3 regions of the Bradyrhizobium sp. USDA 10063 genome follow, and region 2 is predicted to be linked to each of the others. Evidence: predicted binding sites of a transcription regulator. Region 2 holds the regulator's gene; each other region holds the start of a gene.

Region 1 (9,793 bases), 4.5 Mb from region 2:
AGGTCAGATGGTCCTTCTGGCTGCGTCGCCTCAGCGAGCGCCGCCATAGGTCGATGACGTGGTAGCGGAAAGCCTCCAGTACGCGCCCATTCGTCGGCACGGCATGGTAGGCGAAGAAGCCGATGACGACTTGCCTCAGCCATTTCCCTTGGTCGGGGATCGGCTGATGCCGCCGTCGTCGCATCTCATCCTTAATCTCGCTGAGTTTCGCTTGTATGCGGTCGCGCCGCGACTTCCGCTTGAGCAGGAAGCCGCCTCGGCGCGATGTGCCGCAGATGAAGCTGAACCCGAGGAAATTGAAGGTTTCCGGTTTGCCGAGCCCGCGCCGTTCGCGGTTGGCCGCAGCACGGCGGCCAAACTCGATCAGGCGGGTCTTTTCCGGATGGAGCGACAGTGCGAACTCCTGCAGTCGCGTTCGCATTGCATCCCAGAAGCGACGGGCGTCGTCCTCATGTTCGAAGCCGACGACGATGTCGTCGGCGAAGCGCACGATGATCATATCGCCCGTAGCGTCGCGCCGTCGCCAGCGCTCGGCCCAGAGATCGAACACAAAATGAAGGTAAACGTTGGCAAGGAGCGGCGAGATCACCGAGCCTTGGCCCGTTCCCTTATCATTGGTGGTCGTGACGATCCCGTCTTCAAGAACGCCCGCCTTGAGCCATTTCTGGATCAGGCGGATGATGCGCTTGTCGCCGACCCGATGTTCAACGAAGCGAACCAGCCAGGATTGACTGACACGATCGAAGAACGACCGAATGTCGGCGTCCAGGATGTAGTTCACCTTCGTGCTGTTGATCCCGACAACCAAGGCGTCCAGCGCATTATGCTGGCCGCGCCCCGGCCGGAAACCATAGCTAAATCCGAGGAAATCCTCCTCGAAGATCGCGTTCAGCACGGCAGCAGTTGCGCGTTGGACGATCTTGTCTTCCAGGGCAGCCACTGCGAGCGGGCGCTGGCGGCCATCCGCCTTCGGAATATACCGGCGGCGGCTTGGTTGTGCCCGGTACGCTCCCCGATGGACCCGTACGTGCAGGTCTGCGATCTTGCGATCGAGATCGGCCTCGTAGTCCCGCCACGTCACCCCATCCACTCCAGGCGCCGCCTCCCGCTTAAGCGCGAAGAACGCCGTCCTGAGCATAGGCAGGCTGAGATGGTGGTAGAGCGCGGTGAACCGTTCCTTCTTCCTTTGCCTTGCGGCTTGACGTACACGCTCCAGCGCCTGTGACACGCTTTCCCGGTCCTGCGCCCGGCGCGTGCTGAGCTGGTTCGCGTTCCCCTTGGCCCCGGCCCTTCGCTCCACCGACTCCGCCGCCGGTAGCCCGGCTTTGTTCGTCAGCATCGTTGCTAGTATGGCGGGGTCTGACTTCTCGTGTCCGTGCATCACCGGCTACGGCTCCTCGCCTTCCCGGTGCGGGCCAGGGCGGCCAGGCCGTCCCCCGGTCAGACTCGAGATCTCCCGGTTTCCGCGCAAGGAACGTCCATACATGCCAGGGTCTACGACCACGCCGGGACGTCCAGGTGCTCGCGTTATCGCACCCGTCCGCGTCGCCTTCCGCTCTGAGTACAGCGTCGACTCCCGGGACAATCTTCTTTCGCGGCTCAATGGCTGGCCTGCATGCTCCCCTACCGACGCTTCACCAGCGCCCTCACGGACGCTGCCGCACGGCTCGGGGCCGATGTGGGGCGCTACTCCTTCATCGTAATGGACTCTCACCATCTATTCCTTGCCGGCCTCCCGGCGCACACGCAGTAAGACTAAAGCGCAATACACCTTGAATCGGCAGCGAGCTCACTTCACCTCCCCCGCTTGCGGGGGAGGTCGGCGCGGCAGCGCCGGGTGGGGGCTCTCTCCCCACGGATGATCCCATCGTGGAGACACCCTCACCCCGCCCTCTCCCGCAAGCGGGAGAGGGAGAATTGGCACCTCCTGTTCCTAATACGCAATCGTCGTGCGCACGCCGACCATCACGCCATCCTTGATGCGATGCGTTTGCGTGGGATCGAAGGGATCGACCGCGCCGCCACCGGGATGAGCGATATATTGAAACACCGGCTGCAGCAGGAAGCCGGGCCTCACTTCGTGCTGATAGGTGACCTCAAAGATCACTTCGTAGTCGCGGATCGGGTACGGCGTGCCGGTGAAGAACTGAATGTCACGGTCGAAAGCGCGGGCACGGTCGGATATCCTGGCGTAGGTCGCGGCGACGCCGAACCTGTCGTTCGGATGGGCATCGCTGAAACCCGTGAATAGAAAGCCGCCGTCGACATAGGCGCCGACCAGGTTGCGATCGGACGGGCTCACCGAGGCCCGCATGAAGAAGGCAACGCCCTTGTCCGAACCGGGCGCCGCGCGCGCGAGCAATTGCTCGTAGACCATGAACAATCCATTGTTGCGGCGTAGCCAGAGTGGATCGCCGGAGCTGCTGGGATCGGCGAGCGACAGGCCGTCGGCCGAAAAGCGCTGATCGGCAAACGACATCATGTGATACCAGCCGCCACCGGTGATGGTCGCCGGCAACCGGCTCTCACCGATCTCGAACTTGTATTTGAGCTGGCCGATCCACCAGGGCGGATCGTTGACGCGAAACAAGAGCCCGTGAGGATTGGCGATCTGCGCATCGTCCGCGTCGGGCGGCGCGGCGGTGCCATCGAACAGCGCAAGATAGGCGGTGATCTTGTCGGAGAGCCGCGCCTTGATCCGGATACCCGGGACCGCAAGCGGCGGCGACGGTCCGCCGGCCGGCAGGTTGATCCCGGTGATGCCCGGCCAGCCCAGCGCGGAGTTGATGAAGATGTCGTCGTACTGGCTGTCGATGAACTCGATGTCTGAGGCCTGCTGGCCGACGCGGACCGCGAGCTTGCCGCCGAGCAGTTGCTGCTCGATCCAGAGTTCGTAGAGCCGTGTCGCGGGCAGCGCCTCGACGCCCGAGACCAGCATCAGATTGCCGATGTAGCTGCGCGACAGGCCATCGCCATGGATCTGGAACATGTTGGCGTGGAAGGTGGCGCCGGTCCAGCCCATCACCTTTTCCAGATCGATCGTGGTGCCGAGGTCAAGCCGGCCGGTATAGATCGCGCCGGTGCGCATGCCGCCGGTAACGTTGGCGAGCCCCTCGCCGATGTAGGTCAGGCTGAACTGGTAGCCGGCATCGGCCAGCCTGTCGCGCAGGTCCTGCTTGGTATCGTCAGGCTGATCCGCCGCGTGCGCGGCCGGCGCGAGGGCAACGGCGATGATCGCCGCGAATAAAGTGACCGCGCGGATGAGCACTCGGTACATGCAATGATACCGCAGCCCGTTATTTAACGATGCCCAGGCGACGCATGATCAGGTAGGCAAGGCCGGAGGCGGCGATCATCAGCACCGCAGCCCACAGGAAGCCGCCATCGACATCGGTGAGCGGCAGTCCCTTGGTGTTCATGCCGAAGATGCCGGTGACCAGCGTCGGCGGCAGGAGCATCATGGTCACGACCGAGAGCGCGTGCAGATGTCGATTGCTTTCCTCCTCCAGCTTGAAACGAAGCTCCTCCTCTAGCAGGCGGCTGCGTTCGCGCAGCTCGGTGATGTCGTGGTCGAGGCCATCGAGCCGCTGTGCGAGCTTTGCGGCATGCAGGCGTAGCGCCGGGCTGAGGTTTTCGGGGCTTTTCTGCTCGAGCCGGTGGAACAGGACGCGCAAGCCGGCAAGCTGACGATGCAGCCGTAGACAGGTCCGCCGTAACCGCCCTAGCCCGGCCCGCATCTCCGACCTGGTCTCGCCGGCCAGCACCCGCTCCTCGATGTCGTCGATCTCGGTGCCGATCTTGTCGGCCATCCGATCCATGGTGTCGGCGACCTCGTCGATGATCTTCTCGAGCAGGGCCGCCACCGTCGCAACACGATGGCCACCCTCGAGCACGCGGCGCGTAGCATCAACCGCGCACAGCGCCTGATGGCGGCCGCTGATCAGGAGACGCTCGGTCATCGCGAAGCGAAGGAATCCGGTTTCCTCCGTCGGGGAATCGATCTCGCGCACGAGATCGGAGAACACGCCATAGACGCAGTTGTCGATGATGTGGAGTTGCTGGAAATTGTCGTGCGACAGCAACAGATCGCGCGCGAGCGCAGGAAGCTGCAGGGCGGCGAGCCATTGCCGCGTGCGACCATCCGCCAGATTGAAATGCAGCCAGAGCCTGCCATCATGGCTGAACTCGATCGGCGCATCGATTGGCAAGGCTTCAGCGCTGCCGTCGCTATGCAGACGGAATGCCCACACCAGGCCCGGGATCGCCGGCGTGGAGCCCGCGGGCACGCTGACAATTTTCGCTGGTTCAGCCGACATGACCGGCCCGAAGCTCAACGCGAGACATTGCGAACCCCTGCGCTAGCCGACGCAATACAATATTGGTGCGGGGCGCCTCCCCGCACGCCAGCGCGCGCCGATACAATTACGTTCTTGTTACAGTTTGATGTCGCAGCCTACTCCGCCGCGAGTCCGGTCGCGGCAACCTGCTCGGCTTCCCTGTTGTAATCGTGCACGACGCGGCCGAACGGCAGCGTCAGATCGGCGAGGAAGTGATGCGCGCCGACCACCCTGCGCACCGGAAAATCCGCGACCGGCGCATTGACATGCGGCACCAGATGCAAGCGGCCCGGGCCGTTCCATGAGCCCTTGACGTTGATGTCGGTCAGGTTGATCGCGACGAGCTGGCAGACTTCAAGACGGCCGTCGACGCCCGGGATCATCTTCAGATTAACTTGCGTCTTCGACAGCGTCGCGCGGGTGATGTCGCCATTGCCGGCCATGCTCTCATGCTTGTAGCCCATGGTGCCCATGGCGACGAGCTGGCCGGCATATTCAAGCGTGCCGGTCAGCGTGTCCTTGACGATCTCGAGCTTGGGATGGGCGTATTTCTTCGGAAAGCCCCAGATCTCCCGGCCCGCCGCAATCGGCGGATCATCATCGAGGTACATCTGCGAAACAAAATTGACCTCTTCGCCGTGCAAGCGCGCCGGGATCACCAGACCGGACTCGGTGTAGCTGCCGAAGCCGGAACTATCAGGCATCTTGATCCATTCGTAGTGCACGATCGGCTGATCAATCGGCTCGAGCGGCTCAGGCAGCCCGGCACGGATCAACGCGGGATCGGTCTCATAGGTAATGACCAGGAATTCGCGATTGACGAAGCGGTAAGGTCCTGCGGGATAGCTCGGACCCGCGGCCGGCATCGACGGAAGCCTCAACAGCTCTTCCCTGCGCATCGCAAATCCCCCTGTTTGCAATTGGTCGGGCCGAACGCTAGCGGCGGACATTGACACTGATATGAGGGATTTCCTTCAGCGGCATGACCCGGCGTAGCTGTCATCAGCGCGTCACGGGCACACGGAATCGTTGGTGCGCAGGAGTGCAAGGACATGGATGCGCGCAGCCCACATTTCGACCAACAACAAGCAACAACCAGTCGCGGCTGGCGACCGGAGGGATGCCACCGCGTCGCGCTGGTGCTGCAGGGCGGCGGTGCGCTCGGCGCCTACCAGGCCGGCGTCTATCAGGCGCTGCACGAAGCGAATATCGAGCCGGACTGGATATGCGGCGTCTCGATCGGTGCGATCAACTCGGCGATCATCGCCGGCAATCCGCCGGAGCGGCGGCTCGAACGATTGCACACGTTCTGGGACCGCATCACCGGCCGCAAGATCTGGCACTACACGCCGGACGGCGACATCTTTCGCAAGGCGCGCAACTTCACCAGTTCATTGCTGACGACGGCGCTGGGCCAGCCCGGCTTCTTCGCGCCTCACACCACCAGCCCATGGTTCAGCCCGGCCGGCGCCAGGACCGCCACCAGCTATTACGACACCGCGCCGCTGCGCGAGTCGCTGCTCGAGCTCGTCGATTTCGACCGCATCAATTCCAAGAAGATGCGCTTCGCGGTTGGCGCAGTGAACGTGCTCTCGGGCAATTTCATCTATTTCGACAACGCGCATGACGAGATCATTCCCGAGCACATCATGGCGAGCGGCGCGTTGCCGCCGGCGCTGCCGATGGTGAAGGTCGGCACCGACCATTTCTGGGATGGCGGCATCGTCTCCAACACGCCGCTGCAGCATCTGCTGGACCAGGCCGACAGCCTGAATTCGCTGGTGTTCCAGGTCGACCTGTTCTCGGCCCGCGGCGCGCTGCCCCGCGACATCCAGGACGTGATGGCCCGCCACAAGGACATCATGTATTCCTCGCGCACGCGCTACAACACCGACATGTATCGCAAGACCCACAATCTCCGCGCCCGCCTCTACAAGGCGCTGTCGAAACTTCCGGACGAGCAGTTGTCGGAGGAGGAACGCCATCTTCGCGATTCCAACAGCGCCCTGCCGAGCATCGCGATCCTGCAACTGATCTATCAGCAGAAGGCCTATGAAGGCCACGCCAAGGATCACGAATTCTCGGGCACTTCGATGCGCGAGCACTGGATGAGCGGCCACGAGGACACCAAGCGCACGCTGATGCGGCGCGACTGGATCAAGATGCCCGACGACGGCATGGGCATCGTGGTCCACGACGTGCACCGCGAGAGCGAGGTGTAGAACTGCCGAAGGACGCAGGCCACGCGCTCCACCCTCATCCTGAGAGCGTGAGAATCTTTAGGCAATGAGCATTTGCCACAGCCGCGGTGCTGTGATTCGCTTGCATTGCGCGCGAGGCAGGGGCTGACGATGGCTGACGAGCAATTGTTCGAGGGGTTACCTGAGCAGGAAAGACCGCAGGCCGAAGGGCGTGGTGCGCTGCGGCTGCGGGTGCCGGAACGCAGTCAGATCGGCATGCAGGTGGCGGCATTGGACGATCTGATCTCGGAGGATCATCCGGTCCGCTCGGTCTGGGCGTTCGTCGAGGGGCTGGATCTGTCGGCGTTGCACGAGGTGATCAAGGCGCGCGAGGGCCAGCCCGGACATCCGCCAGCAGCACCGGAACTGATGTTGGCGCTTTGGCTGTGGGCCACGGTCGATGGGGTGGGCAGCGCCCGCCAACTGGATCGGCTGTGCCGCGATCATCTGGTCTATCGCTGGTTATGCGGCGGGGTGTCGATGAACTATCACAGCCTGTCGAACTTCCGGATCGCGCATATGGCAGTTCTGGAGCGGCTGCTGGCGCAGGGGGTCGCATCCATGGTGGAAGCTGGCCTGGTGTCGCTCGACACGTTGGCGCAGGATGGCTTGCGGGTGCGCGCGGGTGCCGGGGCGAGTTCCTTCCGCCGGCGCGCGCGGCTTGATGATCTGCTCACCGCGGCGCAGACGCGGGTGGCGCGCCTGCGCGCTGAAGCCGAGACGGATCCGGCGGCTGGCGATCGTCGCCAGCGGGCGGCGAAGGCGCGTGGCGCCCGCGAGCGCGAGGCGCGGATCGCGGCGGCGCAGCAGCGCATGAAGGAACTGGAGGTCGAGCGGGAGCGGCGCGAGAAGACCAACAAGAACCAGGTGGCCAAGCAGAAGGAGCCGCGCGCTTCGACCACCGATACCGACGCGCGGGTGATGAAGATGGCCGATGGTGGGTGGCGTCCGGCTTATAACATGCAGATCATCTCGGCGCCGGAACACCAGGTGATCGTTGCGGTCGACATCGATACCAGCGGCTCGGATCGCGGCCTGGCGCAACCGGGGATCGAGACGGTGCACGCTGAAGGCTACGACCCCTCCAACTATCTGGTCGACGGCGGCTTCACCAAGAACGACGACATCGAGTGGGCCCACGCCAAAGATATCAAACTGTGGTGCCCGGCGGGGCAAACCAGGCACGGCACCGACCCTTATGCGCCGAAGCAGGGTGACGGTGTTGGCGTCGCGGATTGGCGTGAACGCATGCAGAGCAAGGACGGTAAGGCATTCTACCGACTGCGCGCCGAGCACGAATGCATCAATGCCCATGCCCGCCGCATGGGACTGCGCCAGCTAACCCTGCGCGGCAAGATCAAGGCCCGCCTCCATCTGCTGTGGTTCGCCGTCGCTCACAACATGATGCGCTTCCTCGCCTTGCACGCCAAGGCGCAGGTCGCGGCATGAACAGAGGCGTCCACGCCAGCAGGTGCCCACAAAGCGCCGCAGCAGCCGCAGCACCGGCCCGGAGGTCAGATCGCGGTCATTCGGCGCCGGCTCAACCGAAAAGCTTTACGGTCTGTGCCTTCCAGCCCATCACATGTAAAATTCTCCGGACAAGGCGAATCATTCTCACCCTCTGAGGAGACCGCGCAGCGGCCGTCTCGAAGGATGGGCCGCAGGCGAGATCGGGGCCTCATGGTTCGAGACGCGCTACGCGCTCCTCACCATGAGGGGCAGGCAGCACTGAACGCCACGCACTCCACCCTCATCCTGAGGAGACCGCGCAGCGGTCGTCTCGAAGGATGGGCCGCGGGCGACAGTCGGGCCTCATGGTTCGAGACGCGCTGCGCGCTCCTCACCATGAGGGGTAGGCAATCAGGGCCTTGTCGACATGTTGCTTGGCGGGCCCGGTGCGCGGATCGGCTCGGCGAGGCGCGCGAATTCGCAGAGCAGCGAGCGCGTCCTGCGGGGATCGATCACCTCCTCGACCCAGAACTTCTCGGCCGAGCGGAATGGCGAGCGCAGCTTGTTGAGGCGGTCCTCGATCTCCTTCAGCTTCGAAGCCGGATCGGGCGCGGCCTCGATGTCGGCGCGATAGGCGGCCTCGATGCCGCCCTCCAGCGGCAGCGAACCCCAATAGGCCGACGGCCAGGCGTAGCGCATCGAAAAACGGTTCGCCGGCTGATGCACCACGCCGGCGACGCCGAAGGCGTTGCGTATGATGATCGTGCACCAGGGCACGGTGCTCTGGTTGACCGCCGCCATCGCGCGCACGCCATGGCGGATGGTCGCGCTCTTCTCCGCCTCGAGCCCGATCATGAAGCCCGGGCAGTCCATCAGATAGACCACCGGCAGATGGAAGGTTTCGGCGAAATCGACCCAGCGGATCACCTTCTGGCAGGCTTCCGCCGTCCACGAGCCGCCATAGTGGAAGGGATCGCTTGCCAGCAGCAGCACTGCCCTGCCCTCAAGGCGCGCGAGGCCGACAATGATCGGCTTCCCGAAATTGGCGCTCATCTCGAAGAACGAGCCCTTGTCGACGACGGCGTCGATGATCGGCCGCATCTTGTAGACCTGCCGGCGGTTGCGCGGCACCGCCTTCATCAGCGATTCCTCGGCGCGTTCAGGATCGTCGCTGCAGGGAACGGTGGGCGGCAGCTCGAATACCGATTGCGGCAGATAGGAGAGGAAGCGCCTCGCATACGCGAACGCCTCCTCCTCGGTCTCGACCGCCTGGTCGATCGCGCCGGCGCGGGTCTGGATATCGGCGCCGCCGAGTTCCTGCTTGGTCAGGTCCTGTCCGAGCCGCTTCACCACCGGCGGGCCCGCGACGAACATCGCGGAGCTCTTCGTCATCACCGAGTAATGCGTGGCCGCAAGACGCGCCGCGCCAAGGCCTGCGACCGAGCCGAGCCCGAGGCCGACGACCGGCACACGCGCAAGGTTCGCCGTCGTGTACCAGTACCATCGCGTGCCGCCGACGCCCCCGGGCAGGTTCGCGGCGCCGCGCGTCTCGATCGTCTTGACCGAACCACCGCCGCCGGAGCCCTCGATCATGCGGATGATCGGCAGCCGGAAATCATGCGCCATCTCCTCCGCCATCAGCGGCTTGGCGGAGATCGACGCATCGGCCGAGCCACCGCGCACGGTGAAATCGTCGCCGACCACGACCACCGAACGGCCGTCCACCTTGGCGCGGCCGAACACGCAGTTCGCCGGCGTCAGCTGCTT
Region 2 (9,793 bases):
CCTTCATCGGTCCGTCCGGTTGCGGCAAGTCAACGCTGCTGCGGATCTTCAACCGGATGTACGATCTCTATCCGGGCCAGCGCGCCACCGGGCAGTTGATGCTGGACCAGACCAACATCCTTGACCCTAAGCTCGACCTCAACCTGCTGCGGGCGCGGATCGGGATGGTGTTCCAGAAGCCGACGCCGTTCCCGATGACGATCTATGAGAACATCGCCTTCGGCATCCGCCTCTACGAGAAGATCTCGAAGTCCGAAATGGACGGGCGCGTCGAGAAGGCCCTGCGCGGCGGCGCGCTGTGGAACGAGGTCAAGGACAAGCTCAACGCCTCCGGCCTGAGCCTCTCCGGCGGCCAGCAGCAGCGCCTCTGCATCGCCCGTACGGTTGCGGTGCGGCCCGAAGTGATCCTGTTCGACGAGCCCTGCTCGGCGCTCGATCCGATCTCGACCGCCAAGGTCGAGGAATTGATCCAGGAGCTGTCGGAGGACTACACGATCGCGATCGTCACGCATAACATGCAGCAGGCGGCGCGCGTCTCAGACAAGACCGCCTTCATGTATCTGGGCGAACTGATCGAGTTCGACGACACCAGCAAGATCTTCACCTCGCCGAGCGATCGACGCACCCAGGACTACATTACCGGCCGGTTCGGCTGAGGAGGGACATCATGGCTTCTGAACATACCGCCAAGGCGTTCGACAGCGATCTTCAGGAACTGACCCGCCTGGTCGCGGAGATGGGCGGGCTGGTCGAACGGATGATTACCGAATCCGTCGATGCGCTGATCCGCCGCGACATCGCGCTAGGCAAGCGTGTCGTCGCTTCCGACATCGAGATCGACAGCCTGCAGCGCGTGATCGAAGAGCGCGCCGTGCTGACGATCGCCCGCCGCCAGCCGATGGCCGTCGACCTGCGCGAGATCGTGGGCGCGATGCGGGTGGCGACCGACCTCGAGCGGATCGGCGACCTCGCCAAGAACATGGGCAAGCGCGTCGCCGCGCTGGAAAACGACTTCCAGCCGCTCAAGTTGATCCGCGGCCTGGAGCACATGACCGACCTCGTGCTGTCGCAGGTCAAATCCGTGCTCGACGCCTATGCCGCGCACGATCTGCCGGCGGCGATGAACGTCTGGAAGAGCGACGAGGAAGTGGACGCGATCTGCACCTCGCTGTTCCGCGAACTCCTCACCTACATGATGGAAGATCCGCGCAACATCTCGTTCTGCATCCACCTGATGTTCTGCGCCAAGAACATCGAGCGGATCGGCGACCACGCCACGAACATCGCTGAAACGGTCTTCTACATGATCGAGGGTCAGCAGATGACCGACAAGCGTCCGAAGGGGGATATGACGACGTTCGCTACCACTGTTCCAGGTAACTAGCGCACGATCCGGAAAACCGAACCCGGTTTCCGACAGGATCATGCTCAAACATTGACGAGCGGGATGACGATTGAGCAGAGAGTCGTCCCGCTATAGGAGAAGCCAAGCCGATGAGCGCTCGCATTCTGGTGGTCGAAGACGAAGAAGCGCTGACGACGCTGTTGCGCTACAATCTCGATGCAGAAGGCTATGATGTCGAAACGGTCGCCCGTGGAGACGATGCGGACACAAGGCTCAAGGAACGCATTCCCGACCTTGTCGTGCTCGACTGGATGCTGCCGGGGCTCTCCGGCATCGAGCTGTGCCGCCGCCTGCGGGCGCGGCCCGAGACCAAGCAGCTCCCGATCATCATGCTGACCGCGCGCGGCGAGGAAAGCGAGCGCGTGAGAGGGCTGGCTACCGGCGCCGACGACTACATCGTCAAGCCGTTCTCGGTGCCCGAGCTGCTTGCACGGGTGAAGGGCCTGTTGCGTCGGGCAAGCCCGGAGCGGCTCGCCACCGTGCTCACCTATGGCGACATCGAACTCGATCGCGAGAAGCGCCGCGTCGCGCGCTCGGGCCGGCCGATCGATCTCGGCCCGACCGAATATCGGCTGCTGGAGTTCTTCCTGGAGCATCCGGGCCGCGTGTTCAGCCGCGAGCAATTGCTCGACAGCGTCTGGGGCCGCGACATCTATATCGACGAGCGCACCGTCGACGTCCACATCGGCCGCCTGCGCAAATTGCTCAATCCCGGCCGCGAGCAGGACCCGATCCGCACCGTGCGCGGCGCCGGCTACGCGCTGGATGATCGCTTCGCGAAGGCCGAGCCATCGTAAGATCGCTGACTCGTCGTCCCGGGCTTGATCCGGGACCCATAACCACCGCAGCCATTTGTTTGAACACGCTGGGCCCCAGCGGGCAGTAACCACGAACACCTGTGGTTATGGGTCCCGGCGTTCGCGGGACGACATTCGTTGATGCAACCCGGCTTACTTGCCGTGTGACGGCTTGGCTGTCGGACGGCGGCGGTCGGCCGCCGGCTGGTAGGCGACCCGCGAGTGGTGCGCGCAATAGGGCAGGCCGGGAAGCGCCTTGCCGCCGCAGAAGAAGAATTCCGGGCTCGAGGGATCGCCGACCGGCCAGTGGCAGGTGGCCTCGTTCAATTCGAGCAGCGACAGGCGCTGGTTCATCGGCACCACATTGTCATAGGCGACCGGGTCGGCTTCCACCTCCACCTCGAAGACATGGGCGAGCGCGGTGTTGCCGCGGGAGACCGGTCGCGCCACCCGCATCATCGGCTGTGCGGGACGCGCCTTGCGCTGCCGCGGCGCTGCCGCAGCGGGACTCTTGGCGCGGCCAGACAGGCCCAACCGATGAACCTTGCCGATCACCGCATTGCGCGTCACGTTGCCGAGTTCCGCAGCGATCTGGCTCGCCGAAAGCCCGGCTTCCCAGAGCTTCTTCAACTGCTCGACGCGTTCGTCGGACCAGGTCAATACCGTCATCGCATGTTTCCCTTCGCGTTGCGCCGGCCGATCCTTGGACGGCGCTGCGATGCCAAATCTCAAAAATCCCTGCGGGCAGAATCCCTTAAGGCTCGCCGGGCGCGAAAAGCGCGCCCGAACGTGTACGCTGCACACAGAGAACTCTTGGGATCAAAACCGCCGCACGAGATGTCGTACCCGACAGCCCAGACGCTACAATATGGCGTGACTCTGGCGCAAGAGTCCGCGCCTGTGCGTCCACATGTTCCGACATTTAGGGATTGCAATCGGGCTTTTCCACCACACCGGAAAGCTACGGAATACCTGTACTTTGCAGCGCAGCTTGGCGGCTTCGTGGCGATTGACAGCACCCGCCGCGCGCATAGAATGCCTCTACGTGCCGCCCTGCAAAGGCGGCACGTTTTGTTTTCGCTGGATGAGCATCTAGCCGCGTGCCTCACGCCGCCAGGGCTTATCTGAAAAGGCTTGTCTGAAACTCTTCAGTGATCGCCATGACCGACAGCGCCACGTCGCATCTGCTTCCCGTTTTTGCCAGGGCCGATCTCGGCTTCGAGCGCGGCGAAGGCTGCTGGCTGATCTCGACCAAGGGCGAGCGCTATCTCGATTTCACCTCCGGCGTCGCGGTGAACGCGCTCGGCCACGCCCATCCGCATCTGGTGAAGGCGCTGCAGGAACAGGCGACAAAGCTCTGGCACATGTCGAACCTGTTCAAGAGCCCGGACGGCGAGAAGCTGGCCGCGCGGCTGTGCGAGCAGAGTTTTGCGGACCTCGTGTTCTTCTGCAATTCCGGCGCTGAAGCGATGGAGGGCGTGATCAAGCTCGTGCGCCACTATCACTTCTCGAAGGGGCGCCCGGAACGCTATCGCATCATCACCTTCGACGGCGCCTTCCACGGCCCGTACGCTCGCGACGCTCGCCGCGACCGGCGCCGCCAAATATCTCGAGGGCTTCGGTCCGCCGATGGACGGCTTCGACCAGGTGCCGCACGGCGACATCGAAGCGGTGAAACGCGCGATCGGTCCACAGACCGCGGGCATCCTGATCGAACCGGTGCAGGGCGAAGGCGGTGTGCGCAGTGCGCCGCCAGCCTTCTTCAAGGCGCTGCGCCAGCTCTGCGACGAGCACGGCCTGCTGCTCGCCTTCGACGAGGTGCAGACCGGCATGGGCCGCACCGGCGAGCTCTTCGCCTACAAGCGCGTCGGGGTCACGCCTGATGTGATGTCGCTCGCCAAGGCGCTCGGCGGCGGCTTTCCGATCGGCGCCTTCCTCGCGACCGCGGAAGCCGCGTCCGGCATGGCGCCGGGCTCGCACGGCTCGACCTTCGGCGGCAACCCGCTTGCGGTCGCGGCCGCCAGCGCCGTGCTCGACGTGATGCTGCAGCCCGGCTTCTTCGATCACGTGCAGAAGATGTCGCTCCTGCTCAAGCAGAAGCTCGCCTCCGTGGTCGATCGCTATCCGTCCATTCTATCCGAAGTGCGCGGCGAGGGGCTTCTGATCGGCGTCAAGGCCGTGGTGCCTTCGGGCGACCTCGTCAACGCCCTGCGCGAGCAGAAGCTGCTCACGGTCGGCGCCGGCGACAACGTGGTGCGTTTCCTCGCACCGCTGATCGTCGGCGAGGCCGAAATCGAGCAGTCCATCGCCTGCCTCGAGCGCGCCTGCGCTGCGCTCTCCAGCGACCCCTCAAAGAAGGCAGCGGGGCAATGAGCACGATGCCCCGTCATTTCCTCGATATCAGCGAGATGCCGCTGAACGAGCTGCGCGCCATGCTTGCCGCCGGCACCGCCATGAAGGCGAGACTGAAGGCGCATGAGAAAGCTACGAAGCCGCTCGAGGGCAAGACGCTGGCAATGATCTTCGAGCGCCCCTCGACCCGCACGCGGGTATCGTTCGATGTCGGCATGCGCCAGCTCGGCGGTGAATCGATCATGCTCACCGGTGCCGAGATGCAGCTCGGCCGCGGCGAGACCATCGCCGACACGGCGCGCGTGCTGTCGCGCTATGTCGATGCGATCATGATCCGCATCCTCAACCACGAGGCGCTGCTGGAGCTTGCCGCGCATGCCACCGTCCCCGTCATCAACGGGCTGACGCGCCGCTCGCATCCCTGCCAGGTGATGGCCGACCTGATGACGTTCGAGGAGCGTCGCGGTTCGATCGAGGGCAAGACCGTGGCCTGGACCGGCGACGACAACAACGTGCTGGCATCATGGGCGCATGCCGCCGAGCGCTTCAAGTTCAGACTCAACATTGCGACGCCGCCGGAACTCGCGCCCAAGAAGGTGATGCGCGACTGGATCAAGGCGACCCAGGCGCCGATCGTGCTTGGCAACGACCCCGAGGCAGCCGTGCGCGGCGCCGACTGCGTCGTCACCGACACCTGGGTGTCGATGGGCGACAAGGACGGCGAGCACCGGCACAATCTGCTCCGGCCCTATCAGGTCAATGCCAAGCTGATGTCGCTGGCGAAGCCCGATGCATTGTTCATGCATTGCCTGCCCGCACATCGCGGCGAGGAAGTCACTGACGAAGTGATCGACGGTCCGCAGTCGGTGGTGTTCGATGAGGCCGAGAACCGCCTGCATGCGCAAAAGGGCATTCTGGCCTGGTGTTTCGACGCAGTCGCGTAGCGCGTCGCCAACATAGCTGTCGTCCCGGCCAAGCGAAGCGCGAGCCGGGACCCACAACCACCGATGCGAGTTGTTGCATCAGGCTGCGGCCCCAGCTTTTCGCAATACTAGCATCGGTGGTTATGGATCCCTGCTTTCGCAGGGATGACGGCTAACAACGATAGATGTGAACCCCTTTCGTTTCGCCTCTCGAGACCCCAGATAAAGCGCCATGGTTTCACAATCCCCCGACATCAAGATCACGGAAACGCCGACCCGCGCGCCATCAGCCGTGCCGGTCGACGACGCGGTGCTGCCGTTCGAGATCGATGCACTCGATCTGCGCGGCCGGCTGACGCGGCTCGGTCCCACCCTCGACGACATCCTGCACAAGCACGATTATCCGCCTGCCGTCGGCAAATTGCTCGGCGAGGCGATTGTGCTGACGACGCTGCTCGGTTCATCCCTGAAGTTCGACGGCCGTTTCATCCTGCAGACCCGGACCGACGGTCCGGTCTCGTTCCTGATCGTCGATTTCAAGGCGCCGGATCGGCTGCGGGCCTATGCGCGCTACGATGCAGCGCGACTGCATGACGGGCTCGATTCCGGCGCGCTGCTCGGCAAGGGCCATCTGGCGATGACCATCGACCAGGGGCCGGACATGAGCCGCTACCAGGGCCTGGTCGCGCTCCATGGCGGCAGCCTCGAGGACGCAGCGCATGAGTACTTCCTGCGCTCGGAGCAGATCCCGACGCGCGTGCGGCTTGCGGTCGGCGAGGAATGGCGCGGCGGCGATGGCGGCAAGCATCGCTGGCGGGCCGGCGGCATGCTGCTGCAGTTCCTGCCGAAGGCGCCGGAGCGCGCGCGGCAGGCCGATCTGCATCCCGGCGATGCGCCCGAAGGCACTGTCGCCCACGAGGTCCCGGACGACGATGCCTGGGTCGAGGGGCAGTCGCTGATCGGCACGGTCGAAGACATCGAACTGCTCGATCCCGATCTCTCAGGCGAGCGGTTGCTGTACCGCCTGTTCCACGAGCGCGGCGTGCGCGTGTTCGCGCCGCTGCCGCTGCGCGCGCAATGCTCCTGCTCGCGCGAGGCGGTGTCCTCGATGCTGAAAAGCTTTACGGCGAAGGACCGCGCCGACATGGTGAAGGACGGCAAGGTCGTCGTCACCTGCGAGTTCTGCTCGTCGGTGTATCAATTCACGCCGGAAGAAGCCGGGGTGGAGTAGGGCCTCGAATGTAGAACGTAGGGTGGGCAAAGCGTAGCGTGCCCACCATTGCGAGCGGAATGCTGAGGGTGGGCACGGCGCGAAGACGCGCCTTTGCCCACCCTACGACTCCGCGTGAGGGCGAGAGGCTAATTCAACACCCTTTTCCCGTCCGCGGGGCTGTCGAGCGAAAATGTCGGCACGTCGATCTCGAACCGTTCGCCGCTTTCGCTCACCATCTGGTAGCGCCCGCTCATGAAGCCGGAGGCGGTCGGCAGCGGCACGCCCGAGGTGTATTCGAAGCGCTCCCCCGGCGCGAGCACCGGCTGCTCGCCGACCACGCCTTCGCCGCGCACTTCCTGCTGGCGGCCGGTGGCGTCGGTAATGAGCCAATACCGGGTGCGCAGTTGCACCGTCTCGGTGCCGGAATTGGTGATGACGATGGTGTAGGACCAGAAATATTGCCGGTTCTCGACCGACGAACGTTCCGGCAGGAAGTTCGGCTCGACAGTGACTTCGATGTCGCGGGTGACGGCGCGGTACACGTATCAGGTCTCCTGAAGTCGCATCATAGCCAATAAGTCCGTCGGAACCAATCGTCGGGCCGGGCGACGAAAGTTTGCTTAGCTACTGCTTTTCATCGCCGTTTGACCATAGTTCCGCTCTAAAGCCGCGAGCGTCCGCGCCCAGTCCACGTCTCTTGTCTGCAAGTTGCGGGCAGATATTATGTTTTTTTGAATCGGGGCGGCGCAAAACTCTGTTCGTTCACGGTGCCCGATGACGTCGATTGCCGATCCAATTTCCGGGACGCAGCTTGCCGACGCCAATAACGCGAGCGAAGCGGCCGCCGCCGCGCCCGCGATCACGCTGCAGGCGACCTCCGAGCGCGAATTGCGATTGGATTTATTCCGCGGGCTCGCGCTGTGGTTGATCTTCATCGACCATTTGCCGACGAACATCCTGACCTGGCTCACGATCCGCAATTACGGCTTCTCCGACGCGACCGAGATCTTCATCTTCATCTCCGGCTACACCGCGGCTTTCGTCTATGGCCGCGCGATGCTCCAGGCCGGTTTCGTGGTTGCGACCGCGCGCATCCTGCGCCGCGTCTGGCAGATCTACGTCGCGCACGTGTTCCTGTTCACGATCTTCCTTGCGGAAATCTCCTACGTCGCCACCCGCTTCGAGAACCCGCTCTACAGCGAAGAGATGGGGATCATGGATTTCCTCAAGCAGCCCGATGTCACCATCGTCCAGGCGCTGCTGTTGCGCTTCCGCCCCGTCAACATGGACGTGCTGCCGCTCTACATCGTGCTGATGCTGTTCCTGCCCTTGATCCTGTGGCTGATGAAATGGCGGACCGACGTGACGCTGGCGCTCTCGGCCGCCCTGTACGTCCTGACCTGGCATTTCGATCTCTATCTCAGCGCCTATCCGAACGGCGTCTGGGCGTTCAATCCGTTCGCCTGGCAATTGCTGTTCGTGTTCGGCGCCTGGTGTGCGCTCGGCGGGGCAAGACGAATGTCGCGCATCCTGGCCTCTCCGATCACGCTCTGGATCTGCATCGCCTATCTGTTCGCTGCCTTCCTGGTCACGCTCTCCTGGTACCTGCCGCAGCTCGGCCATATCGTGCCGCGCCGCATCGAGCAGTGGATGTACCCGATCAACAAGACCGATCTGGACGTATTGCGCTTCGCCCATTTCCTGGCGCTGGCGGCGATTACCGTCCGGGTCCTGCCGAAGGATTGGCCGGGCCTGCGATCGCCTTGGCTGCGACCTTTGATCCTCTGCGGCCAGCACTCCCTTGAGATATTCTGCCTTGGCGTGTTCCTGGCGTTTGCCGGGCATTTCATCTTGGCCGAGGTGTCCGGCGGCGCCGGGATGCACTTCCTGGTCAGCGTCACCGGAATTGTCATCATGTGCGCCATGGCGTGGGTGATTTCGTGGTACAAGCACTCCGCCGACAAAGGCGCCTCACGATACAAGAGCGCCGGCGGCAATGCCGATCTGGCGGGAGGGGCGGTATGAAGTCCGGCTTATGGACTGTGCTGGGCTTGACAGTGCTGGCCGGTTATCTGGCCACGGCCCCGGCACGCGCCGGCGATCCCGAACAGATCTGCGACGTCCCGGCCAATCTGCTGTCCACCGAAAGCTCGTTGCGCAAGGTGACCGAGGCGGTGCAGAGCGGCCAGCCCCTGAACGTGCTGGTGGTCGGCAGCCGCTCCTCGACCATTCCCTCGTCGGAAGGAAGCGCCTACCCGGCGAAGTTGCAGGCGGCGCTCAAGGAAAGCCTGCCCACGACCACTGTGAATCTGTCCGTGGAGCTGCAGGGGGCCAAGACCGCGGAGGATACGGCCGGTACCCTCGTTAAGCTCGTGGAAGCAAAATGGCCTATTTTGGTCATCTGGCAGACCGGTACCGTCGATGCTATCCGATCGACTGATCCCGATGACTTCCGCAACGCCATCGATGCGGGGATTGGTGCGTTGCAACAGGCGGGAACCGACGTGGTCCTGGTCAACCTTCAGTACAGCCCCCGCACCGAGAGCATGATTTCCGGCTCACCATACCTAGATAACATGCGGGTCTCGGCACAAGAACATGATGTTCCGCTGTTCGATCGTTTCGCCATCATGCATCACTGGAACGATGCCGGTGATTTCGACCTGTTCAGCGCCACCCACGGCGTGGAACTGGCCAAGCGGGTGCATGCCTGTCTCGGCCGTGCGCTGTCGAAATTCGTGATCGACGCGGCCCATCTCGGCCCGGCGCAGCAGAACTAAAGGGAACCAGCGTTAATGAGTACCTACCGCCCTTTTTGTCGAAGCGCCTGGCTGGTCGCAGCCGCCGCCGTCACGGCATCCGTGCTCGTGACCTCGCCACTGCGCGCGCAAGTTGCGCAAGGCGATCAGCATGCGGCGCTTCCTGAGGGTGCGAAATCCCATCCCTCATCCGACAAGTCAGGATCGTTCACGCCGGCCGCCGCCGCGGCCAATGCGGCTGGCGCCGCTCAGGGTGATGCCGCGCAGAAGGGCATCGCCGGCAAGGCGATCGACAAGGTGAAGGAGGTCGCGAAGTCTGCTGGCGACATCTTCCACCGCGTGCC
Region 3 (9,793 bases), 4.5 Mb from region 2:
CGTCATCCGCTCCCATCCAGTCTTCAAAGCGATACCTGACCAGCTTCGCGAACTGGGTCCAATGCGGCGGCGCCTTGCCTGCCTCGCGATACTCTTGCGACCGCGCCGATGTGGAAACCAGCGCCGGCGAAAACATCGCGACGATAGCCGTCGCCGCCACCCAACCGGCTATCTTGGACAAACTCATCTGCCACATGCGTCTCGCCTCAATTCTGCAAACACGTGACCCGCGCCGAAATCGAGGCCGCCCGGCTGCCCCGCGACGTGGCGGCGACGATCTGGGATCGATCGTCGATCGCGACACGAACGCCGTTGGCGGCGAGGAAACTCTTGGCGTCCCCTGCCCCGACCGCGACCACGCGGCTCGATCCGGTCCTGCGGCTTATGATCCCCTGCACCAGGCCACGACTGTCCAGCACGGGCGCGCCGCTGGCGCCGAAGGTGACATCCGTATCAATCATCAGCGCACCCGACTGGCTGCCTGGGCCGCCAGCGACGGTCGCGTTTGCAAGCAGACCGCGGTTTGTCGCCAGCTTGTCGTAAGCGGAGGCAAATACCATGTCGTTGGTGTTCACGCCGACCGTGCTCGGGAAAACCGCCGCCAGCCCCAGGGTCTTCGTCACCTTGATCAGCGCGAGATCCGTGCCGGGCGACAAGGCCACGAGCTGCGCCGCCAGGGCCCGGCCTTCCTTGGCGACAATGAGCCGCGAGCAATCTTCCGCCGCGTGACGGGCGGTCAACATATGGCCCTTGTCGTCGACAAAGAATCCGGTGCCGCTCTTCTGGCGGCTAGGCACCGCAGGCTCCTGCGTGCGCGCCAGCGGCGAAGCCTCAGACCACTGCTGATGCGGCGCGAGTTGCCCAACCGCCCAGCCGATATCATGAGCCTCGGCGCGCCAGCCTGCCGACGTCGTCAGCCACAGCAATCCGAAACCGACCGCAACGCCTTGGATGACGGTGGCCAACCTGCGACACCGGTGCACGCCCTCCGCATGTCGCGGCCTGATCATTGAGTCCTCGTTGTCTTGCAGTTCGTCCAGCAGAGCCTGTTCAAGACGCTAGCTCAGCAACACGATGCCGCCCGGCAGGGACCGCGCCGTGGCGCCGAACAGGCCGTGGGCCTGAGCGATGAAGTCGTCCAGGTGATCGAGATGGAACGTGCCCGAAATCATGCGGCGCCCAAGCTGCTCGTCCATGACGACAATCCTGCCCGGCCGGTAGCGGTTGATCTCTTCGACCAGCCGGCCGACCGGCCAGTCGCGGACGATCAGAAGCCCCTTTTGCCAGGCGTTCGCCTGCTCCAGATCCGCCTGCGCTGCGCGCCCCAGCCCTGTCTCCGCCGAATAGGATATCTGCTGCTCCCCCGAAATCGCGACGCGCTGTCCTTTCCATTCGACTTCGACATCGCCTTCAATACACGACACCGAGACGGTACGATCGAGACATCGCACGTTGAAACTGGCACGACGCGTCGTAACACGGCCTCCGGCGGCATCAATGACAAGTGGTACGGGCGCGTCGCGCTCGGCCTGCACGGCAGCCTCGCCCGAAATCAGTTCGATGCGCGGCGCCCCCTGCTCGGATCGTACAGCGATGCTCGTCTGGGTGTTGAGCGTCAGCGAGACGTTGTCAGACAAGGCGATGTTGCGCCGCTCGCCCTTGGCGGTCCGATAGTCCGCCGACAGTTCTTCGAACGACGGCCATAGCCCCATCGGCGGACGAACGACCACGTATCCGGCGGCCACGGATGCGGCGGCAGCCATCGCGCCCCCGATCAGCGCCCGGCGACTGAGTCTGTCGCGCGCGAGAGGCGGCCTCCAGCGTTCGACATTCACAAGCTCTTCGCTCGCGAGCTTGCGTGTCGCCTCGCCGAAACTGCGCCACAGCCGCACGGCATCACGGAAGGCAGCCTCGTGTTCAGCGCTGCGCTGCCGCCAAAGTGCCAAAGCGGCAGCATCGTCCGATGTCGCCGAGCCCGAGTGCAGGCGAATAACCCACGCAAGCGCCTGCCGCAGCAGCGGGTCCAGCTCGGAAGGAATATCGTCGCCTGCGGTCAAGGCCAGTCGCTCTTTGTTGTCTCTCCCGCCGAATGACTCCGGCGTAGTCGAAGATGCCGCGCCCTCTTGCTCTATAGACGATTGACGCAAAGGAAGACTGAATCGAAAATGCAAGCTATCCGCACTTTCAAGCTGCTTGTCGCTATAGAAAGTGCATCTTCCAAAATTTTTCTTGAAGATTCCCCGCCCCGTGCGAGCACCGGGCGTGTGCGTCGGGAAAATCATTCCAGACGGCCTGACAAACACATCCTCGGCCGAGACGCAAGCTACTCGCTGGATTTCGCCTTTGGACGCGGCCCGAGGCGCCGGAGAACGTTGCGGCCGAGCCGGCGGCTGAGATGCTCCATGGCATGCTGCAGGTCGAAATCGACGGTGCGCACATTGATGCCAAACCGAGCGGCGATCTCGCGATGGGGGAGATGATCAAGATGGGCTGCGACAAATACATCGCGCCGGCGGGCGGGCAATTCTGCGAGCGCCTTCTGAAACTCCGTCAGTTCGATCCGCGCCTCCGTCACCATCGCCGGATCCGGACGGTCGTCGGGGATGTCCATGATGTCAGCGATTTCCGCAGAGTTCAGCAAGTGCCGATCGCTTTTGCGCCGATCCTTGGCGACGTTCAGCGCGGTGCGAAAGAGATAGTCGACCGGGCTATGGATAGGCACCGCATCCGACACGCGATCGACCCGCAGAAACGCTTCGTGCAGTGCCTCGCGCGCGAAATCCGAGGAGCCAAGGCAACGCGTCAGACGTTTGGCCAAACCCTCGTAATCGGCTGCGACTGTCTCTCGCAGAGATTTACTGTTGGAATCAGACACTTACCAGCCCCGCACCCCCACGTCCTGCATTGTCGCAGACCATGGTCAGTCCCAGTATTTTCCCTATCGACCGAGGATGACACTCGCGTGACGGATCATAGTCACTCGCAAGCTGGTCGGCGATCGCGACAATCCAACCACAGGCGCGAGAATATTGAGGTACCGCGGCCATTGCCGGAATCCATGGCAACGGCTGCACGCCCCGAGAATCGTTTGATCGCCGCAGCACCGAGTAACGCGGCGCCGGAGCTCGCGGCAACCCTTTATAGTATTTGTTGCCTAGAGCGCATGGATCGAGATCATGAAGCGGATCGGGAGCGGCATGTTGGGCGGCGCCTGCTGGCTCAACACCAGGCCGCGCAACGCCTCGGTGATCGAACTATCCCGATCAACGTCGCCTGTCGATCCGTCAAGCTCGGCCCTATCAACGATTCGCGAGGACGGCGTCACCCATAGTTTGACCGCGACCCGATATTCGCCCCGCCTATTCCGCCCGCCCTTCTTCAGTGCCTTCTGGATGTCCGATTGCATAAGGCCGATATACTCACCCAGATTGCGATCGGAAGCATCGCTCGCGCCGCGAACACGCAGCGTTCCAAGCGTTATGTCCGCGGAGACCGGAGGATAGATGGGCGGCTCGTCCGGGTCCGGCGTGGACGCCGGTGCGAGTGTCACAGCGTTGGATCGGCTGTAGCGAATCCTCAGGTCGGTATCGGCCAAGAGCATCAGCAACGCCGCCTGCGGCGTGAACTCGCCGCTGACCGGCTGCGAACGGAAACCGGCGGCCGAGGTCGTCTCGAACATCACCTGAACGCCGGCCTGCTGGCTGTACGCCTGCAGGGCGTCGATCAGCGGCTGCGCCGGGATGTCAAACGTCATGAGGCCGATCGGCGACGTCCGCTCGTTTCCGGATGCGACGGTAACCCCCACCAAAATCACAAGTACCGCCGCGATCTTCGCCAACGGCCAGACGCCGAGGCGGGGCAAGCGCGTCCTCTGCCGGACTTGCCCGCGGGACGAAGCGATTTGGCCAACACGTACCATCACTGACAACTGAGCCGTCTCGTCGGCTGCTTCCTTGCGAGGGCCTTCGATTTCGCGCAGCGGTCCCGGAGGTCGCGCCATCCCTCGGCCCTCAGATCGTACCTTCCTATGTCAACCATATGACAGATCGACCTGATGGCGTCACCTGCCTGACCTTGGCACGTCCGTCGAATGCGGGAGGCGACCGGATACGCTTCGCGGGCCGAGCGCAGCGCAACCTCTGCAAGGTCACATAGGATTTACCGTCAGTTTCGAACGCGTGCTTTTGAAAGCGCCGCGCACTTTCCCATCTGCACCTATGGAAGCCACGAAGCGCTCCAACACATCGAACAGATCGAAAGTTGCCTCGCAAAGCAGGCGTCGGCAAAGCGTTGCCGCGCACGCGCATATTATCGTCAGGATCGAAGCATGACGCAGATCGCGGTGGCCTACAGCAGTTCCACAGTCGAAACCGAAGCAGCACCGGTGATTGTTTCCCGCCGCCACGCCATTCATCAAATGCTGGTGCCGTTTTCGGTCGCCTACTTGATCGGCGCCTTCCTCACCGACCTCGCCTATTGGCGAACCGCGCTCGTGATGTGGGAGAGATTTTCGGTCTGGCTGATTGCCGCCGGCCTCGTGATCGCGGCGCTTGCGGCCATCGCTGCCGTGATCGACCTCCTGAGTGGCCGGCAGAGGCCGGCCTGGTTTCGTGCACTCACCTATGTTGTCGCGATCGTGCTCTCGGTCGTGAACGTCCTCGTTCACAGCCGCGACGGTTATACCGCCGTCGTGCCGACCGGCCTCGTGCTCTCGGGGCTCGTCACGATCCTCCTGCTCTTCCTGTTGGCGGGAGGCTGGAACTTGACCTATAGCGAAGGCATGGGAGCAGCCCAATGACCCGCTTGCACGATCTTGGACGTGCGGCGAAGCTGCCGCGCCTTGCCACGATGGCTGTCGTTGCCGCCGCTACCTTGAGTCTTGCGGCCTGTGACGACGTTGGCGGTAGCCCTGCAAGGCAGATCGGCGCCCATCCGTACTTGCCGGAGCTGCAGCAATATCTGTTGCCGCCGATCAGGATCGCGCGGCCGGTGCCGTGGGGCGGCGAAACGCCGAAGGTGGCGGAAGGATTGCAGATCCATGCACTGGCCACGGGGTTCGTGCATCCGCGATCGCTTTACGTGCTGCCGAACGGCGACGTGCTGGTGGTCGAAAGCAATGGCCCGAAGGCCCCGGTGTTCCGGCCCAAGGATCTTATCACTGGCTGGGTGCAATGGTTCGCCGGCGCCAAGGCGCAGGATGCAAATCGCATCACGCTGCTGCGCGACACCGATGGCGACGGCATTCCCGACATGCGCACCGTCTTCCTTGACCACCTCAACTCGCCATTTGGCGTTGCGCTGGTCGGCCATGATCTCTACGTCGCAAATACGGATGCGATCGTCCGTTATCCCTACCAGGACGGACAAACCAGCATCACCGCAACAGGCACCAAGCTGACCGATCTTCCAGGTGGACCAATCGATCATCACTGGACCAAGACGTTGCTGGCGAGCCCCGATGGCACAAAGCTCTATGTCGGTGTGGGCTCGAACAGCAACATCACCGAAAATGGCATCCAGGCCGAGTATGAGAGAGCCGCGATCTGGGAGATCGACCGCGCGAGCGGCGCCCATCGCATCTTCGCCAGCGGCGTGCGCAATCCCACCGGGCTGCAATGGGAGCCGGAGACCGGCAAGCTCTGGGCCATCGCCAACGAACGGGATGAGATCGGCCCCGATCTCGTGCCCGACTACCTGACCTCGGTGCAGGACGGCGGCTTCTATGGCTGGCCTTACAGCTACTACGGCCGGCATCTCGACCCACGCGTCGAGCCGCAACGCCCCGATCTCGTCGCCAAGGCGATCGCGCCGGATTATGCCCTGAGTTCGCATGTGGCGCCGCTCGGCCTCGCCATGTACACGGGCAACAACCTTCCAGCGCAATACCATGGAGGCGCGTTCGTCGCCGAGCATGGAAGCTGGAATCGAACCCCGCTCAACGGCTACAAGGTAGTGTTCGTGCCGTTTAGCAATGGCAAGCCATCCGGTGCTGCGCAGGACGTGGTCACGGGATTCCTCAATGCGGATGACCGTGCGCGCGGCAGGCCGGTCGGCCTCGCGATCGATCGAGCGGGTGCACTGCTGATCGCCGACGATGTTGGAAACACGGTTTGGCGGGTGTCCGCTACGAGCCCGCCCGCTCAACCCAAGCCAGCTACTTAAGTGCTAGAGGAGCCCAAGGAGCGTGGCAGAGCCGGGTGTCGTTCGTATCGCGACGCCCGGCTCAGCCATCATTTCGGGTTACGCGCCTTTTCGGATTCGCACGGCGCCTTCCTCAATCGAACGTTACTCTTTACGACTGCAAGATAGCAGCAGCGTGAGCTCGCTTGCCTGTGAGCTCAGCAAGCTCACCGATTTGCGAGACCGCAGCGTCCCTCAATCGGACGTGAACTGATTAAACGCCTGTTTAGTGGCTCTGCCGACCACGCCGGTCCTACGTTCAGCGGGCAGCCAACTCGCAACGTGAGCGTGATCGCCATGAGCAACTCAGTCCACGTCGTCAGCCCCGATCGCTTCGACCTCGGGACAAGCCAAACTCCGGGTTCCGAACGTCGTGCCGCGATCGATCCCGCGCTTGGTATCTCCTCAGCCATCTGGGGCGGGCTTTTCGAGGTCAAGCCCGGAGCACGAACCGGTATCCATCATCATGGCGCGCAGGAAACGATCGCATTCGTCCTTTCCGGCGCCTGCGAGATCCGCTGGGGTGTGAGAGGAGAATTCGTTGCCTACGCAAAGGCTGGCGATTTCATCCACGTTCCGGCCTTCCTGCCGCACATGGAAAGCAATCTCTCGAACGACCAGCCGTTCCGCTGGGTCGTCGCGCGCAGCACGCCAACGCCACTCGTTGTCAATCTTCCGGACGCGGTCTGGCCCGACGCAGACACCCTGCGGCCGACCGACGTGATCTGAAATGTGCGTTTCAGCAAAAACCGTCGCTCTCGAAAGACCGCGGCAGCGCCTGCCCCTAATGATTGTAGTGCCTCGGCACAGCTCGAGCCCCGATCGGCACTCGACGCAAATACGTCGAGCGCAATAACTGACGGAACCTTTACGATGGAACAATACTGCCTATTGGACGCGGAACAGGAACAACAGTTTGCACGCCGTTGGCATGAATTCGGCGATCAGGCCGCGCTGCATGCTCTCGTCAAGAGTCACCTCAGGCTTGCGGCAAAAGTAGCGCGGCATTACCGCGGATATGGCCTCCCCCTCCCTGATATCATCGCCGAAGCCAATGTCGGCCTGGTCGTTGCCGCACAACGATTCGAGCCGAACCGCGGCTCACGTTTTTCGACTTATGCATTATGGTGGATCAAGGCCAGTATTCACGAATACATCCTGCGCTCCTGGTCGCTGGTCAAGATCGGAACGACTGCCGCGCAGAAGAAGCTGTTCTTTCGCCTCAGGAGCGAAATCAGAAAGGTCTCGAACAATCAGACCTCGCTCACGCCGGAGATTGCCAATGTGGTCGCCGAGCACTTGGGCGTCACCCCCGCCGATGTGATCGAGATGGATGGTCGGCTGCGCGGCGACTTCTCCCTGAACAAGCCGATGGACGACGATGGACAAACGGCGGAATGGGAGACCATGCTGGTCGACGATTCCCCGGATGCCGAAGTGATGCTGGCGGAGCGGGATGAAACCAGCCAGCAGACGAGCGCGCTCTCGGCTGCCCTGGAGGTGCTGACACCGCGTGAGCGGCAGGTCTTCGAGGCACGGCGTCTCACCGACAATCCGCCCACGCTCGCAGAGCTCGCCAACCGGATGGACATTTCGCCGGAGCGCGTGCGGCAAATCGAGAACCACGCCTTTGAAAAAGTGAAACGCGCAGCCGTCGGCTATCTGAGGACCGATCGATCGGCGTCCGATTCCGCGACGAGCGTGCCGCTCACCAAGCGCGACCGAGCGTATCGCCTGCAAAGGAACGAGTCGGCCATGGAGGGAGTGCGCGCGGAATACCAGATGCAGATCTAGTGACGCGCTGAGGATCTCACCTCATCGTCTCTGAAGACACGGAGGCTCTGATATGCTCCCAATGGCGAAGCGCTTCGCGATCGGCGCCGGGTTGATCCTGTCACTCAACGCACCGTTCTTCACTCAGGCATCTGCAGCCTCCGCTTCGCAGGGCATCTCGACCACCGGACCTGCGACGCCCCAACTGCGCCCCGGCGATCTTGTTCGCCTGCGTTCGGGTGGATCATTGATGACGGTCGACACGGTCAAGGACGATCAGGTCGATTGCTTCTGGACCGACGGCAGTGGCCAGACCAACAACGCGACCTTCCCCGTCCAGGTCCTCCGAAAGTTCTGACCGGAGACATCTTGCTATTCCAGCCATCGCGCTACTCCGCCGGACATGTCGCTGCCCGAGCCCGCGGCCGGTCGAGGCGCAGGCTCCACAGCGCCAGGGCAAGACCGACCGAGGTGATCGCCGCCGCAACCAGCGGCAGCGCGGTGAGACCGAGGCCATGATCGATGGTGATGCCGCCGGCCCAGGCGCCGAACGCATTGCCGAGATTGAAGGCGGCAATGTTGAGGCTCGACGCAAGCGTTCGCCCGGTTTCGCCCGCGGTCTCGAGCACCCGGAGCTGCAGCGGCGCCACGGTGGCGAACGCCGCGATGCCTAGCAGGCCGACCAGCACAATGGTCATGGCCTTCAGCGGAAGCACAGCGGCCATTGCAACCAGCACGACCGCGAGCGCCGCCAGCGTTCCGATCAGCGCGCGCGGCAGGCCTCGATCGGCCAGCCGTCCGCCGGCGACATTGCCGATCGAGAGCCCGAGCCCGAACACCAGAAGGATCGGCGACACCGCCGCGTCGGAAAATCCGGTGACGCGGGTGAGGATCGGCTGGATATAGGTGAAGACCGTGAACAGCCCGGCAAAGCCGAGCACCGTCATGGCCAGGCAAAGCTGGACCTGCGGACGGGCCAGCACCGCCAGTTCGTCGCGGATCTTCACCGCGTTGCCGTCCTCCCCGACGTTATCAGGCACGAACAGCGCCACGACGGCAAGGGCGGCGATGCCGATCGCGGTGACCGCCCAGAACGCCGCGCGCCATCCGAGCGACAGCCCGATCCAGGCGCCGAACGGCACGCCGAGAATGGTTGCAACCGTGAGGCCGACGAACATCGTCGCGATCGCGGACGCGCGCTTGTCCTCGGCGACGAGGCTTGTCGCGACCACCGAGCCGACGCCGAAGAACGTGCCATGTGCCAGCGAGGTCAGGACCCGCGCGGCCATCAGCAGCCCATAGCTCGGCGCCAGCGCGCAGGCGGCATTGCCAAGCGTGAAGATGGCCATCAGCCCCAGCAGCACGGCCTTGCGCGGCATCCGCCGCGTCGCCAGCGTCAGGATCGGCGCGCCGACGAACACGCCAAACGCATAGCCGGAGATGAGCAGGCCTGCCGCCGATACCGACACCTGCATGTCGGCCGCGACCTGCAGCAGAAGGCCCATGATGACGAATTCAGTGGTGCCGATACCGAAGGCACCGGCGGTGAGCGCAAGGACAGCGATGGGCAAGGACATGGCTCCGGACTGGAAGGACGGCATGTGCGCAAATAGCGTCGTGGCTTTACGAGAATTAGAGGGCGACAAGTCCAATCATTTGTGACACCAATTCAACATGGTTCGATCAGACACCAACCGCTCCGGCGAAATGGAAGTGTTCGTCCGCGTCGTCGATCGCGCGGGCTTTACCGCCGCGGCGCGGAGCCTGCGGCTCACGCCCTCGGGCGTCAGCAAGCTGGTGTCGCGGATGGAGGCCCGCCTCGGCGCCAGGCTGATCAACC

Evidence for each region. Region 2 encodes PhoB, which activates phosphate uptake and scavenging genes when phosphate is short. Its sites were predicted from a motif close to TGTCATNNANCTGTCAT; they were not measured.
Region 1: ACVJGD_RS04260 (acetoacetate decarboxylase) is a predicted target of PhoB. The motif match lies at 5,335-5,351, and genes of this name have one in related genera.
Region 3: ACVJGD_RS03975 (STN domain-containing protein) is a predicted target of PhoB. The motif match lies at 4,028-4,044, and genes of this name have one in related genera.

What each region holds. Positions count from the first base shown of each region.
Region 1 is NZ_JBSSGP010000002.1:506,928-516,720, reverse strand. It holds gene ltrA (group II intron reverse transcriptase/maturase) at 1-1,339, opposite strand, end outside; gene ACVJGD_RS04270 (carbohydrate porin) at 1,934-3,277, opposite strand; gene ACVJGD_RS04265 (transporter) at 3,297-4,316, opposite strand; gene ACVJGD_RS04260 (acetoacetate decarboxylase) at 4,454-5,236, opposite strand; gene ACVJGD_RS04255 (patatin-like phospholipase family protein) at 5,390-6,559, shown strand; gene ACVJGD_RS04250 (IS1182 family transposase) at 6,689-8,026, shown strand; gene ACVJGD_RS04245 (acyl-CoA carboxylase subunit beta) at 8,438-9,793, opposite strand, start outside.
Region 2 is NZ_JBSSGP010000002.1:4,977,586-4,987,378, reverse strand. It holds gene pstB (phosphate ABC transporter ATP-binding protein PstB) at 1-656, shown strand, start outside; gene phoU (phosphate signaling complex protein PhoU) at 668-1,384, shown strand; gene phoB (phosphate regulon transcriptional regulator PhoB) at 1,495-2,202, shown strand; gene ACVJGD_RS25600 (GcrA family cell cycle regulator) at 2,356-2,871, opposite strand; partial or broken gene ACVJGD_RS25595 (acetylornithine transaminase) at 3,363-4,575, shown strand; gene argF (ornithine carbamoyltransferase) at 4,572-5,498, shown strand; gene ACVJGD_RS25585 (Hsp33 family molecular chaperone) at 5,710-6,708, shown strand; gene apaG (Co2+/Mg2+ efflux protein ApaG) at 6,837-7,232, opposite strand; gene ACVJGD_RS25575 (OpgC domain-containing protein) at 7,465-8,715, shown strand; gene ACVJGD_RS25570 (SGNH/GDSL hydrolase family protein) at 8,712-9,470, shown strand; gene ACVJGD_RS25565 (SGNH/GDSL hydrolase family protein) at 9,486-9,793, shown strand, end outside.
Region 3 is NZ_JBSSGP010000002.1:445,022-454,814, reverse strand. It holds gene ACVJGD_RS03995 (hypothetical protein) at 1-196, opposite strand, end outside; gene ACVJGD_RS03990 (S1 family peptidase) at 207-965, opposite strand; gene ACVJGD_RS03985 (FecR family protein) at 1,059-2,057, opposite strand; gene ACVJGD_RS03980 (RNA polymerase sigma factor) at 2,324-2,875, opposite strand; gene ACVJGD_RS03975 (STN domain-containing protein) at 3,155-3,754, opposite strand; gene ACVJGD_RS03970 (DUF2231 domain-containing protein) at 4,328-4,798, shown strand; gene ACVJGD_RS03965 (PQQ-dependent sugar dehydrogenase) at 4,849-6,162, shown strand; gene ACVJGD_RS03960 (cupin domain-containing protein) at 6,478-6,909, shown strand; gene ACVJGD_RS03955 (RNA polymerase factor sigma-32) at 7,054-7,974, shown strand; gene ACVJGD_RS03950 (DUF2158 domain-containing protein) at 8,036-8,311, shown strand; gene ACVJGD_RS03945 (MFS transporter) at 8,343-9,524, opposite strand; gene ACVJGD_RS03940 (LysR family transcriptional regulator) at 9,628-9,793, shown strand, end outside.